DNA from 2 places in the Pseudomonas sp. RT6P73 genome. Region 1 is predicted to be linked to the other one. Evidence: riboswitches for the same ligand, from Rfam matches in the RefSeq annotation. Region 1 holds a riboswitch; the other holds the start of a gene.
The links. Region 1 has a riboswitch for cobalamin ahead of cobO (cob(I)yrinic acid a,c-diamide adenosyltransferase). Riboswitches for the same ligand answer to the same signal wherever they lie in the genome.
Positions count from the first base shown of each region.

Region 2: linked by a shared signal. The riboswitch ahead of cobW (cobalamin biosynthesis protein CobW) and the one ahead of cobO (cob(I)yrinic acid a,c-diamide adenosyltransferase) in region 1 are both predicted to bind cobalamin.

Region 1 covers NZ_JBUBUV010000002.1:1,382,651-1,390,032, forward strand. The annotation lists gene ACYZT6_RS06820 (C40 family peptidase) at 1-292, shown strand, start outside; gene ACYZT6_RS06825 (C40 family peptidase) at 514-1,050, shown strand; gene ACYZT6_RS06830 (class I SAM-dependent methyltransferase) at 1,066-1,719, shown strand; gene ACYZT6_RS06835 (PQQ-dependent sugar dehydrogenase) at 1,838-3,151, opposite strand; gene ACYZT6_RS06840 (hypothetical protein) at 3,219-3,803, opposite strand; cobalamin riboswitch at 3,959-4,191, shown strand; gene cobO (cob(I)yrinic acid a,c-diamide adenosyltransferase) at 4,273-4,884, shown strand; gene ACYZT6_RS06850 (cobyrinate a,c-diamide synthase) at 4,881-6,281, shown strand; gene bluB (5,6-dimethylbenzimidazole synthase) at 6,278-6,928, shown strand; gene cbiB (adenosylcobinamide-phosphate synthase CbiB) at 6,925-7,382, shown strand, end outside.
Region 2 covers NZ_JBUBUV010000002.1:2,308,536-2,315,917, reverse strand. The annotation lists gene ACYZT6_RS11335 (vWA domain-containing protein) at 1-155, opposite strand, end outside; gene ACYZT6_RS11330 (ATP-binding protein) at 209-1,207, opposite strand; gene cobN (cobaltochelatase subunit CobN) at 1,358-5,224, opposite strand; gene cobW (cobalamin biosynthesis protein CobW) at 5,228-6,289, opposite strand; cobalamin riboswitch at 6,388-6,601, opposite strand; cobalamin riboswitch at 6,855-7,082, shown strand; gene ACYZT6_RS11315 (CbtB domain-containing protein) at 7,203-7,382, shown strand, end outside.

The DNA of each region.
Region 1 (7,382 bases):
CGGCATGAACCTGCCGCGCTCTACTCGCGAGATGATCAACGTGAACGCTCCGCTGGTGGCTCGCAGCGCGCTGAAGCCGGGTGACCTGCTGTTCTTCGCCACCAATGGTCGTCGCGGTCGTGTCAGTCACGCCGGGATCTACCTGGGCGACAACCAGTTCATCCACTCCAGCAGCCGCAAAAGCGGTGGTGTTCGGGTCGATAGCCTGGGCGACAGCTACTGGAGCAAGACCTTCATCGAAGCCAAGCGCGCACTCGCGATGGCCCCGACCGTGGTCACCGCCCGCAAGTAAATCTTCAGCCTGTCGCCACGTCAGTGGCGACAAAACGCCTCCGCGCAACGTAGTAGGCGGACAGTTTGTAAGGCGAACTTAAAGTCTTACTTGAAGTTTGGCCGATAGCCGCTAGAATCCAGATCTATTATTGATGGCAAACCGCCTGCGTCCTGCGCAGGCGGTTTTCTTTTCTGTCTTCCCGGCAGAAAAAGCCGCAGCCAGATCAGGATGTTCTGCAAATGACGATGTCGGCCCGCCTCACCATCATGCTCTTCGCAGCCCTGCTTAGCGCTTGCGCCAGTCGCACACCGCCCCCCGCGCCGGTGGTTCGCGCCCCCATTGTTTTCGGTAACCCGCAACCCTTTTCCCCCGAGGCAGAAGACGTGCTGTTCCGCGCGCTCGGCCTGGTTGGTACGCCGTATCGTTGGGGCGGTAACACGCCGGATTCGGGCTTTGATTGCAGCGGCCTGATCGGTTACGTCTACCGTGATGTCACCGGTATTTCCCTGCCGCGTACCACCCGCGAAATGATCAGCATGCAAGCGGCCAGCGTCGGCAAGGAAGGCCTGCAGACCGGTGACTTGATCTTCTTCGCCACCAATGGCGGCTCCCAGGTCAGCCATGCCGGGATCTACGTCGGCGAAGGCCGCTTCGTCCACGCGCCAGCCACTGGCGGCACGGTGAAGCTCGACAGCTTGTCCAAGGCTTACTGGCAGAAGGCTTATCTGAGCGCCAAGCGTGTTCTGCAGCCAGAGCACTTGGCGCGTAATCCCTAGTTCGCAGAGGTCGTCATGACCGCCCGCACACTTAATCTCGACGATTCCCTGTATCAATACCTGCTCGACGTTTCCCTGAGGGAAACGCCGCTGCTCAAGCGCTTGCGCGACGAAACCCAGGCGCTGCCCATGGCTCGCTGGCAGGTGGCGCCGGAGCAGGGGCAGTTCCTCGCGTTATTGGTCAAACTCACTGGCGCAAAACGCTTGCTGGAAGTCGGCACGTTCACCGGTTACAGCGCCTTGTGCATGGCTGCTGCGTTGCCGGAGGACGGTTCGCTGATCTGCTGTGATATCCCCGGTGACTACAACGCTATCGCACACCGTTACTGGCAGGAGGCGGGCCTCGCCAATCGCATCGATCTGCGTCTGGCGCCTGCGCTGGAAACCCTGGCTCAGCTGGATCAGCCGGGGCAATTCGACCTGATCTTCATTGATGCCGACAAGTCCAACTACCCGGGCTATCTGGAGCATGCACTGCGTCTGCTGCGCGTCGGCGGACTGGCGGTGTTCGATAACACGCTGTGGAGCGGGCGGGTGCTTGAGCGCAATCCCGAAAGCGCAGACACCCGAGCCATCCAGGCGCTCAATCGCGCCTTGAAGGATGACTCGCGGGTGGATTTGTCGTTGTTGCCGCTAGGAGATGGTTTAACTCTGTGCCGCAAACGCTAAACGCCCCCCTTGTAGGAGCGAGGCTTGCCCGCGAAGGCGTCGGCACATCCAACATTGATGTTGCCTGACCTAGAGCCTTCGCGGGCAAGCCTCGCTCCTACAAGGGGGGCTGTTGCAGTTACTTCGCGGTCGACACCCGCCACACCTTGTTCCCCACATCATCGGCCACCAGCAAACCTCCCTGCTGATCAATCACCACGCCCACAGGCCGGCCCATGGCTTTCTCATCCGCATTGAGGAAACCTGTGAGCACATCAACCGGTTGCCCGGTCGGCTTGCCTGCGCTGAACGGGACGAAAATCACTTTATAACCACTGTGCGGCTTTCGGTTCCACGAGCCGTGCTGGCCGATGAAGGCACCTTCCTTGAATTGCGCTGGCAGTGTGTTGCCCTCGGCAAACGACAGGCCCAGCGACGCGGTATGCGGGCCAACTGCGTAGTCCGGCGCAATGGCCTTGGCCACCAGGTCCGGATTTTGCGGCTCGACGCGAATATCGACGTGCTGGCCGTAATAGCTGAAGGGCCAGCCGTAAAATCCGCCGTCCTTCACTGAGGTGATGTAGTCCGGCACCAGATCGCTGCCGATTTCGTCCCGCTCATTGACCGCCGTCCACAGGGCGCCGGTCTGAGGTTCCCAGGCCAGACCGTTTGGATTGCGAATCCCCGAGGCGAAGATCCGGTGATTGCCGGTGGCGCGATCCACTTCCCAGATCGCCGCGCGACCTTCTTCCTGATCCAGGCCGTTTTCGCCGACGTTGCTGTTGGAGCCTACCGTGACGTAAAGCTTGCTCCCGTCCTTGCTGGCAATGACGTTTTTGGTCCAGTGGTGATTCAGCGTGCCACCCGGCAAATCGACCACCTTGCTCGGCGGCGACTTGATCGCCGTGTCGCCATTTTCATAGTGAAAGCGCAGCAAGCGATCAGTGTCGGCTACGTACAGGTCATTGCCGACCAGCGTCATGCCGAAGGGCGAATTGAGGTTTTCCAGGAACACCGTGCGGGTTTCGGCGATGCCGTCGTGGTCCTTGTCCCGCAGCAGCGTGATGCGATTCGGGCTGGGGACGCCGGCGCCGGCACGCCCCATGACTTTCTTCATGACCCAGCCTTTAACGCCTTTGCCGTCATCGGGTTTCGGTGGCGCGTTGGTTTCGGCCACCAATACATCGCCGTTGGGCAGCACATACAGCCAGCGCGGGTGATCGAGCCCTTCGGCAAATGCCGCCACTTGAGTGCCCGCCGCAGGGGTGGGTTTCGCGCCCTCCGGCCAGCCGATCGCCGGGGCGATATTCACCGTCGGGATCAGGGTTTTGTTGGGTTCTGGCAGCTTGGGTGACGGGCCGGTGCCGTCGGAGACTTGCAAGCTGGAGGTTTCACCACAGGCGGCGAGCCCTCCGGCGAGCGCGATGAGGAGAACGAGCTGGGGCTTGCGCATGCGGATCTTCCCTATGAATGCATTGACTTAATCATAGAGAAGATTTGACGCGCGATGGTTCAACCGGTCAGCCGCGGGCTTCCTTGAACAGCACGGCGATGCCGGGGTGGTAGTTGCCGGCTTCGTTGCGCAACTTGCGATAGGCGTACGGGAAATACCAGGCCACGGCGCAGCTGTGTTCCTTTTGCAGGTCGTCGACCATGTCCTGAAGTTCTTCCGGCGTCGCGCTCTGTTGGGCCTTTTGTGGCGCAACGAACAGGCAGCCGAGTTTCAGGTCGCTGGCGTAGCTGATGCGTTTGGCAGCGCTGGTGATGTCTTGCAGCGCCTGAGTCAGGTTCAGGCTATTGACCCGCGGCCAGCGTTGAGTGGTCTGAAGGTAGGCGCGTTCTTCGGCGGAGGCGATAAACAGATCGGCGCGGCCGTTGCGTTCGCCTTCTTCGTTTTGCTTGCGCGTGGTGGTTTGTTGCAGCGTGACCATTTCCGCCATCCAGGCCGCGGCGGAGAGTAAGCCGATGTTGGCTTTTTCGTCGTACCAGTAAGGCGTGTCGTTATCGCCGCGCACCGCATTGTAGCGGTCGATACAGTCAAACCAGCGTTCCAGCACCGGTCGCAGGAATTCCAGCTTCGGATTGCTGATGATCATGCCTTGCATGTTGCTCACCCTTTGTAATTGTGATGTTGGGTTGTGGCGCTTTGATATCACTGCTGACAGTGTGGTGCAAGTTGGGGGTCAGTAAATTGACCGGCGGCAGTATATCGCTCGCCCGCGCTTTGTCTTCAATTGACGCTCCACCCCCAACCCTCTAACCTTCGCGGCTTGTTTCAGGTGCTCTGTGGCGAAGGTCGACAGAGTGAAACAGGGAAGCCGGTGAGTGACTATCTTCACGCGACGAAACGTCACGATCCCGGCGCTGCCCCCGCAACGGTAAATGAGTAAAGATTGCGCCTTGAGCCACTGTGTCTACGTCGACATGGGAAGGCGCGCAGTCCGGCGCAAGCCGCTCATGAGCCCGGAGACCGGCCTGATTCATCCAACGGCATCACGGTGGGCGATGCCAGGCTTCTTGCCGTCTATTCTTGTGCCTGCCCGCCGTTATCCAGCCTCAACGGAGAGCTCCCCCATGACTGATTCCCCTGATCGTGACGAACGCCATCTGGCGCGCATGCAGCGCAAAAAAGCCGTGATCGACGAACGCATCGCCAACTCGCCGAATGAGTGCGGCCTGCTGCTGGTACTGACCGGCAACGGCAAAGGCAAGAGCAGCTCGGCCTTCGGCATGCTTGCCCGGTCCATGGGCCACGGCATGCAGTGCGGCGTGGTGCAGTTCATCAAGGGGCGCAACAGCACGGGTGAAGAGTTGTTCTTCCGCCGCTTCCCTGAGCAAGTACGCTTTCATGTGATGGGCGAGGGCTTCACCTGGGAAACCCAGGACCGCCAGCGTGACATCGCCGCCGCCGAAGCTGCTTGGGAAGTGTCCCGCGAACTGCTGCGCGATCCGTCGATCGGTCTGGTGGTGCTCGATGAACTGAACATCGCCCTCAAGCACGGTTACCTCGACCTCGATCAAGTGCTCACTGACTTGCAGGCGCGTCCGCCGATGCAACACGTGGTGGTCACCGGTCGCGGCGCCAAGCCGGAGATGATCGAGCTGGCCGATACGGTCACCGAAATGGGCGTGATCAAGCACGCGTTCCAGGCCGGGATCAAAGCGCAAAAAGGCGTCGAGTTGTGAGTCAACCACGTCATTGCCCGGCGGTATTGATCGCCGCGCCGGCCTCCGGTCAGGGCAAGACCACCGTCACCGCCGCGCTTGCCCGTTTGCATCGCAATCAGGGGCGCAAGGTTCGCGTATTCAAGTGCGGCCCGGACTTTCTCGACCCGATGATTCTCGAGCGCGCCAGCGGTGCGCCGGTGTATCAACTGGACATGTGGATGGTCGGCGAGCAGGAAAGTCGTCGTCTGTTGTGGGAAGCCGCCGGTGAAGCCGACCTGATTCTCATCGAAGGCGTCATGGGGCTGTTCGACGGCACGCCGTCCAGCGCTGACCTGGCGCGGCACTTCGGTGTGCCGGTGCTCGGTGTGATCGACGGTACGGCGATGGCGCAGACTTTTGGTGCGCTGGCGTTGGGGTTGGCGAAGTATCAGCCGGACTTGCCGTTTGCCGGTGTGTTGGCCAACCGTGTGGGCACGTTGCGGCACGCGCAGTTGCTCGAAGGCAGCCTGACCGAAGGCTTGCGCTGGTACGGCGCGTTGTCGCGCGAGACCGGGATTGAACTGCCGAGTCGCCATCTCGGTCTGGTCCAGGCCAGCGAGTTGAACGATCTCGATCTGCGCCTCGATGCAGCGGCCGAATCGCTGGCCAGCAGTTGCGATGTGGCGCTGCCGCCGCCCGTGGAATTCGCGGCGCCTGAAATGATCGTCGCAGAGCCTTTGCTGGCCGGCGTGCGAATCGCAGTGGCCCGTGATGAGGCGTTCGCTTTCACCTACGGTGCGAGCCTGGATTTGCTGCGGGCCATGGGCGCCGAACTGCTGTTTTTCTCGCCAATCCGCGATGCTGATTTGCCAGAGGCGGACAGCCTTTATCTCCCGGGCGGTTATCCGGAGCTGCACCACGTGGCGCTGTCACAGAACACCTCGATGCTCATTGCGATCCGCGCCCATCATGCCGACGGCAAACCGTTGTTGGCCGAGTGTGGCGGGATGTTGTACCTGCTTGATTCGTTGACCGACGTCGAAGGCATTCGCGCTGAATTGGTCGGTTTGCTGGCGGGTGATGCGGTGATGCAAAAGCGTCTGGCGGCGCTGGCATTGCAAGCGGTTGAGTTACCGGAAGGTTCGTTGCGCGGGCACACCTATCACCATTCGCTGACCAGCACCGAGCTTGAGCCGATTGCTCGTGGGCTCAGTCCGAATGGCGGGCGCGGGGCAGAGGCGGTTTATCGTGAGGGGCGGATGACGGCTTCTTATGTGCACTTTTATTTTCCGTCCAATCCCACTGCTGTAGCCGCATTGTTTGCGCCTGACCGGGAGGCCGCCATCGCGAGCAGGCTCACTCCTACAGGGGACCGCGTTTCGTCAGGCAGAGCTCCATCTAATGTGGGAGCGAGCCTGCTCGCGAAGAGGCCATGACTGACAACGCATTCAGCCAGGCCGAACGCGACGCAGTTTATCGAGCCATCGGCGAACGCCGCGACATGCGCCACTTCAGCGGCGGCACCGTCGAGCCCGAGTTACTGCGACGCCTGCTCGAAGCCGCCCATCAGGCCCCCAGCGTCGGCCTGATGCAACCCTGGCGATTCATTCGCATCAGCGACCGCACACTGCGCGACAAGATCCAGCAACTGGTGGAAGAAGAACGCATCCGCACCGCCGAAGCCCTCGGCGAGCGCACCGACGAATTCATGAAGCTCAAGGTCGAAGGCATCAACGACTGCGCCGAGGTGTTGGTCGCCGCGCTGATGGATGATCGCGAGCGCCACATCTTCGGTCGTCGCACCTTGCCGGAAATGGACATGGCGTCGCTGTCCTGCGCGATCCAGAACCTCTGGCTGGCCGCCCGCGCCGAAGGTCTGGGCATGGGCTGGGTGTCGCTGTTCGAGCCGCAAGCGTTGGCAGATCTGCTGGGTTTGCCGCCCGGGGCCAAGCCATTGGCGGTTCTCTGTCTCGGCCCGGTCAAGGAATTCTATCCGGCGCCGATGCTGGTACTCGAAGGGTGGGCGCAGGTGCGTCCGCTCAGTGAGTTGCTGTATGAAAATTATTGGGGAGTGAGTCAATGAGTGTGGCGTTATTGAGTGTCGCCGCGGTTGCGCTGGACGCGCTGCTGGGTGAACCCAAACGCTGGCATCCGCTGGTGGCGTTCGGCCGTTTTGCCGAGCGCATCGAGCAACGTTTCAATGGTGAGGGGCGTGGCTGGCGCAGTCATGGCGTCACTGCCTGGGTGATTGCGGTGTTGCCGCTGACCTTGCTGGCCACGGCGTTTTCCTGGGCGCCTTATGTCGGCTGGATTGTCGAGATTCTCGCGCTCTACTGCGCCCTCGGCATGCGCAGCCTCGGTGAGCACGTCGAACCGGTGGCCAAGGCCCTGCGCAGTGATGATCTGATTGAAGCGCGCATACGCGTGGGCTATCTGGTCAGCCGTCAGACCAGCGAACTGGATAAAACCGAAGTCGCCCGCGCTGCCACCGAATCAGTCCTGGAGAACGGCAGCGATGCGGTGTTCGCCGCGCTGTT
Region 2 (7,382 bases), 930 kb from region 1:
TCGACGATCACTAGCCACAGTTCATGAGGGGATCGGGTACGCAGATGGAACAGCACATCTTTGTGCTGACGAGGGCGACCATTGAGCAAGGTGCCGGGCCAGTTGATCGAGCCGCTGCGCGCGGCGTGACGCTTGCCCTGTTTACCGTTATCCAGCCGTCCTGCGCGGGGTCTGGCATTCGCCCCCGCGTCAGATCGAGGGCGAATGCCTAGGGCTTTTTTGGCCAGCTCGGCACTTCACGCCTGGCACCGACAGGCAACGCCTGGGCGGGCATTTCGCCCCACTGGCCCTGGCCTTCGCTCAGGCTGGAAGGTTGAGCCGAAGGCGACTGGTTGTGTTGTGGCGCCGATGGCGATTGCTCGCGACGACGATGACGCAGGGCGAACTCGGCCACGGCGTCGATATCTTCCTCGGCGATGGTGCTCGCCCCTCGCCATGCGGCGTGAGCACGGGCCGCGCGCAACCAGACCAGATCGGCGCGCAGACCATCGACACCGGCGGCGAAACAACGCTCGGTAATCTGTGCCAGAGCTTCATCATCCAGGGGAATACTCGCCAACAGGCTGCGCGCCTTCTGGCAGCGTTCACGGAGCGACTGCTGCTGACCTTCCCATTCGGCGCAAAACCGCTGGGGGTCACTGTCGAAATCCAGACGCCGGCGGATGATCTGGCCACGTTCGGCCGGTGCGGTATGGCCACTGAGGGCGACGTTCAGGCCAAAACGGTCGAGCAGTTGCGGCCGTAGTTCGCCTTCTTCCGGGTTCATGGTGCCGATCAATACGAACTTCGCCGAATGCCGGTGGGAAATGCCGTCGCGCTCGATCAGGTTGGTGCCGCTGGCGGCCACGTCGAGCAACAGATCGACGAGGTGATCGGGCAGCAGATTGACTTCATCGACGTAAAGCACACCGCCGTCGGCCTTGGCCAATACACCGGGGGAAAATTGTGCGCGGCCTTCGCTCAGGGCGGCGTCGAGATCGAGGGTTCCGACCAGTCGTTCTTCGGTGGCGCCGAGGGGCAAGGTGACGAATTGACCGCTGGCCAGCAAGTCCGCCAGACCTCGGGCGAGGGTCGATTTGGCCATGCCGCGCGGGCCTTCAATCAGCACGCCGCCGATTTTCGGGTCGATGGCGGTCAGGTAGAGGGCGAGCTTCAGATCGTCGGCGCCGACCACGGCGGAGAGCGGGAAATGCGGGGTGTCGGTCATTTTTATATCTCGGTCATGGTCGGTAGCAGGCACACCTTGTACCTGTAGGAGCGAGGCTTGCCCGCGAAGGCGTCTATCCAGTCGATATCAATATTGAATGTGAAGGCCTCTTCGCGGGCAAGCCTCGCTCCTACAGGGTTTTGCGGCGCATTAGCTGTCTTCTTCTATATCCAGCAAGAGATTTTCCAGTGCCTCGCGATACGCGCCCGGTTCCTGCCACATCCCCCGCTGCTGCGCCTCGAGCATCCGCTCGGTCATGTCGCGCAGCGCATGGGGATTATGCTCACGGACAAAATCCCGGGTTGCCGGATCGAGCAAATACGCATCCGCCAGCAACGCATATTGATGATCGTCGATCAGTTGCGTCGTGGCGTCGAACGCGAACAGATTATCCACCGTCGCCGCCAGTTCGAACGCGCCTTTATAGCCGTGACGCTTCACCCCGTCGATCCACTTCGGATTGGCCGCCCGGGAGCGGATCACCCGGTTCAGCTCTTCCTTCAAGGTGCGGATCTTTGGCAAGTCCGGCTGACTGTGATCGCCATGGTAACTGGCCGCCGCTTCGCCGCTGAGGCTTTCCACCGCGGCGAGCATGCCGCCCTGGAACTGGTAATAGTCGTTGGAATCGAGCAAGTCATGCTCGCGATTGTCCTGGTTTTGCAGCACGGCCTGAACCTGGCTCAGGCGCTGGGCGAATTGTTCGCGGGCGGCGGTGCCTTCATCGGACCCGCCGTAAGCGTAGCCGCCCCAGTTCAGGTAAACCTCGGCCAGGTCCTCGCGACTTTGCCACAGACGACCGTCGATGGCGCCCTGCACGCCGGCGCCATAAGCACCGGGTTTGGCACCGAAAATCCGCCAACCGGCCTGACACCCGGCCGCGTCTTCATCGAGACCCGATTGCATCAATGCTTCACGTTCGGCACGCACCTTGGCGGCCAACGGGTTTAAGTCGTCCGGTTCGTCGAGCGCGGCGACCGCTTGCACGGCGGCGTCGAACAGGCGGATCAGGTTGGCAAACGCATCACGGAAGAATCCGGAAACCCGCAAGGTCACGTCCACACGCGGACGGTCGAGCAAGCTCAGCGGCAGAATTTCAAAGTCGTCGACCCGTTGACTGCCGGTAGCCCAGACCGGGCGCACACCCATCAGCGCCATGGCCTGGGCGATGTCGTCACCGCCGGTACGCATGGTCGCGGTGCCCCAGACGGAAAGCCCGAGCTGGCGCAGGTGATCGCCATGGTCCTGCAAGTACCGTTCGAGAATCAGGTTCGCCGACTGGAAACCGATCCGCCACGCCGTGGTGGTCGGCAGGTTGCGCACGTCCACCGAGTAGAAATTGCGCCCGGTCGGCAGCACGTCCAGACGACCGCGACTCGGTGCACCGCTGGGGCCGGACGGGACAAAACGGCCGCTCAAGGCGTCGAGCAGGCCGCGCATTTCTGCGGGGCCGCAGGCGTCCAGACGCGGGGCGACGACTTCAAGCAGGCTCTCAAGGATGGCGCTAACTTCAGTCCACATAGAACCCTGTGGGAGCGGGCTTGCCCGCGAAAGCGTAGTGTCAGGCGACAATGAGTTGTCAGATACACCGCCTTCGCGGGCAAGCCCGCTCCCACAGGGATTGTGGTTGGCTTGAGATGGGTTCAGTGTCAGCGAGATCATCTGGGCGGCGAAAAGCTCCAGCCGTTCGCGGGTATCGCCAGCCGTGCGCCACACTTCATCAGTAACGCTCAACAGCTCAACGGGCCGAGGCCCGGTCCACGGCTCGGCCAACGCACAATCCAGCGGATCAAACCCCAACTCAAACGCCTTCGCCAACGCCCGCAACAAACTCGACTGCGCCCCACGACCATCGCCACGGGGAATGCGCAACAGCGCCAACAACGTATCGATACGCAAGCGCCCGGTCGGCGACTCGCCAAAGATGTGCAGGCCATCGCGAATCTGCGACTCTTTCAAGTCGCACAGGTACGTGTCCAGCCGTGGCAACCAGATCGCCGCATCGGCATCGCTGTTGAGCTTTTCGTCCAGTTGCAGCTCACGGTCGATGTGCGTCTCGCGCACCAGTTGCAGAATGTCGCGCTGCAACTCCCGGGCGCGGCGCGGATCGAGCAATTGTGCTTCGTAATACTCGTCGGCCAGCAACTCAAGGTTGCGCAGCGGGCCGTAGGTTTCGGCGCGGGTCAGCGGCGGCATCAGGTGATCGATGATCACCGCCTGGGTGCGGCGCTTGGCCTGGGCGCCCTCGCCCGGGTCGTTGACGATAAATGGATAGATATTCGGCAGCGGCCCGAGCAGCGCGTCCGGCCAGCAGTTTTCCGACAGCCCGACACCTTTGCCCGGCAACCATTCGAGGTTGCCGTGCTTGCCGACGTGGATCACGCCGTGAGCGCCATAGGTATTGCGCAGCCAGAAGTAGAACGCCAGATAACCGTGGGGCGGCACCAGATCCGGGTCGTGATACACCGCGCTCGGATCAACCTGATAACCCCGCGCCGGTTGAATGCCGACAAAGGTCAGGCCAAAACGCAGCCCGGCGATCATCATGCGTCCGTCACGGCACATCGGATCGCTGTCGGGCGTGCCCCAGCGCTCCAGCACGGCTTGCTGATTGGCCTCGGGCAATGTGTTGAACATCGCCCGATAGTCGTCCATCGCCAGGCTTTGCTGGCAGGGACGCTGGTCGATGGTGTCGAGGTCGTTGCTGACGCCGCCGAGCAATTGCTGGATCAACGCAGTGCCGCTCTCCGGCAATTCGGCGGGCAGCGGATAACCTTCGGTGTGCAGCGCACGCAGGATGTTCAGCGCGGCGGCCGGGGTGTCGAGGCCAACGCCATTGCCGATCCGTCCGTCGCGGGTCGGGTAGTTGGCGAGGATCAGCGCGATGCGTTTTTCGCGATTTGGCACCCGGGCCAGATCGATCCAGCGCCGCGCCAGTTCGGCGACGAAATCCATGCGTTCCGGTTGCGCCCGATAGCACACCACGTCCGACTGACTGCGCTCGCTGCGCCACGCCAGGTCCTTGAAGCTGATCGGCCGGCTGATGATCCGGCCGTCCAGTTCCGGCAAGGCGATGTGCATCGCCAGATCACGCGGGCCGAGGCCCTGTTCACTGGCACGCCAGCCCGGCTCGTTGTCCTGGGCGCAGATCGCCTGGATTACTGGGATGTTGCGGCGAAACGGTCGTAGATGCGGCGCTTCGGGGCTGGATTGGGCAAAGCCGGTAGTGTTGAGAATCACCCCCGCCTCGACTTCATCCAGCAGGTCCTCGACCACCGTCAGGCAGCCGGGCTCTTTCAAACTGGCCAGCGCAATCGGCAACGGATTCAAGCCCGCTGCCTGCAAACGCTGGCAGAAAACATCGATGAATGCGGTGTTCGCCGCCTGCAAGTGCGAGCGGTAAAACAGCACGGCCGCCACCGGTTGACCGGCCTGCCAGTCGGCTTGCCAATCGTGAAGATCTGCGGGGCTTTTGTGCGGGTGGTAAATCGCCGTGCGCGGCAGGGTTTGCGGCTCGGCCCACACGTAATCGCGATCCAGCCAGCGATTGGCCAGGCAACGGAAAAAATCCAGGGCATTGGCCATGCCACCCTGACGCAAAAACTGCCAGAGGCGGTCGCGGTCGCCGGCAGACACGGTGCTGAGGTCGCTGAGTTCCGGGTCCGGGCGATCATCGCCGGGCACCAGAATCAGCTGCACGCCGCGTTGGGACAGTTCCACCAGACGCTCGACACCGTAACGCCAATAGGCAATGCCGCCGTGCAGCGAAATCAGAATTACCTTGGCGTGGCGCAGCACTTCGTCGACATACAGGTCGACCGACGCATGATTCTGCACCTGCATCGGGTTGGCCAGCCGCACGCTGGGGTAATCATCCGGCAACTGCTGCGCCGCTTCGGCGAGCAGCGCCAGGCTTGAGTCGCCGCTGCACAGGATCACCAGCTCGGCGGGGGTTTGTCCAAGGTCGGCAATGTTGTCATCCGACACGAAACCGCCGGGCTGGGTCCTGAGCAGGTGCATGGCTTAAGCGCTGAGCGCGGCGCGCAATTGCGCTTCGATTAGAATTCCGTCCAGTTCCTGGCCGATCAATACCAGGCGCGTGGCGCGCGCTTCGTCGGCGCCCCACTGACGGTCGAAATGCTTGTCGAAACGCGTGCCCACGCCCTGGATCAGCAGGCGCATCGGTTTGTTCGGGATCGCCGCGAAACCTTTGACCCGCAGGATGCCGTGCTGAACCACCAATTGGGTCAGCGCGTCCAGCAGCAGGCTTTCGTCAGCTTGCGGCAGCTCGATGGAGATCGAATCGAAAGCGTCGTGATCGTGATCGTCCTCACCTTCGTGGTGGTGATCGTGATGGCTGTGACGGCTGTCGATGTGTTCTTCGGAACCGGCACCGAGGCCGATCAGCACGTCCAGTGGCACACGACCGCTGCTGGCTTCGATGACTTTTACTGCCGGCGGCAGCTCTTCAGCGACTTCCAGGCGTACGCGGGCCAGGTCTTCAGGGCTGATCAGATCGGCCTTGTTGAGGATCACTAGGTCGGCGCTGGCCAGTTGGTCGGCGAACAGCTCGTGCAACGGCGATTCGTGGTCCAGGTTCGGGTCGAGTTTGCGCTGGGCATCGACCTGGTCCGGGAACGCGGCGAAGGTGCCAGCGGCGACCGCTGGGCTGTCGACCACGGTGATGACCGCGTCAACGGTGCAGGCGCTGCGGATTTCCGGCCACTGGAAGGCTTGAACCAGTGGTTTTGGCAGCGCCAGGCCGGAGGTTTCGATGAGGATGTGGTCGAGGTCGCCGCGACGGGCGACAAGTTCGCGCATCACCGGGAAGAATTCTTCCTGGACGGTGCAGCACAGGCAGCCGTTGGCCAGTTCATAGACGCGGCCGTTGGCTTCTTCTTCAGTGCAACCGATGGAGCACTGTTTGAGGATTTCGCCGTCGATGCCCAGCTCGCCAAACTCGTTGACGATCACCGCGATGCGGCGGCCCTGAGCGTTGTCGAGCATGTGCCGCAGCAGGGTGGTTTTGCCCGAGCCGAGGAAGCCGGTAACGATGGTGACGGGGAGTTTGGCCAGTGTTTTCATCGGATGCCCTTTGGCTAGGTGGCGGGCATACGGGACGACAATCGCAGCGACGGACGCGCGCGGAAGAGTTCGCCACCGGATCACCCCGCCCGGTTGTAGTGAGAATCTGTGTCGAGGCAGGTCTCCTGGCTGACGGTGTGCCGGGCAGTTGGCCTGGCATTCGCTGCGCCTTCCCGCGAACCCGTTGGACAGGGCTTGCAGTGGCGTGGCAGCGAACATCACCGTTCACAGTTGCGGGGGCAGCCGCGGCATCGACCGCGTTCCCTTCTTAGCTTCGGCAAATGCCGAAGAACCTCGAAAGCGCAAGGCTACGCATCGCGTCGGGGCGGGTCAATGTCCGTGAGGCACTCGTGATTCCCTGTGGCGAGGGGGCTTGCCCCCGTTCGGCGGCGAAGCCGTCGCAAAACCTGCTTGCGGGCTATGCCTGAAAGAATGCAGGGGGTCGCTTCGCAACCCAACGGGGGCAAGCCCCCTCGCCACAGATAAATCCCCTCGCCACAGGTTCTCGACTCAATTCCAAGATGAGAACCCCTGCCAATTGACGCCAAACCCCCGCCCATGCTCTCCTACACGCCTTGTTACGGGTGCCCTTCACAGGGTGAAACGGGAAACCGGTGAATCATGTGCTTTACTCAAGGCCATGTCAGTCCGGTGCTGCCCCCGCAACGGTAAGCGAGCGAAGCGTCAAATCCACTGTGCCAGCAGTTCGGCATGGGAAGGTGATGCTTGCAGGTTCAGGCGCAAGCCTTGGCCCCTCGTGAGCCCGGAGACCGGCCCGCAACACAAAGTGACCACTACGATCACTGAATGACAAACCCGCGGTGGGCGGGCGCTGTTTGAACCTTTGCGTGTCCGACTCGCAGGGGTCTTCCATGCGCTCTATTCACCCGCTGACAGACCAGAGGGAAGCGCCATGTCGATCATCAGCAGCACTCGCCACACAACGGCCAGCACCACCACGACCCTGACTCAACGCCTGACCGCTGCCGTTTGCGCATCGATCCTTGGCGCGTGCCTTGTGTATTTTGCCGGCTTCTCGCACATCGAAGCGGTCCACAACGCTGCGCACGATACCCGTCACAGCTCCGCCTTC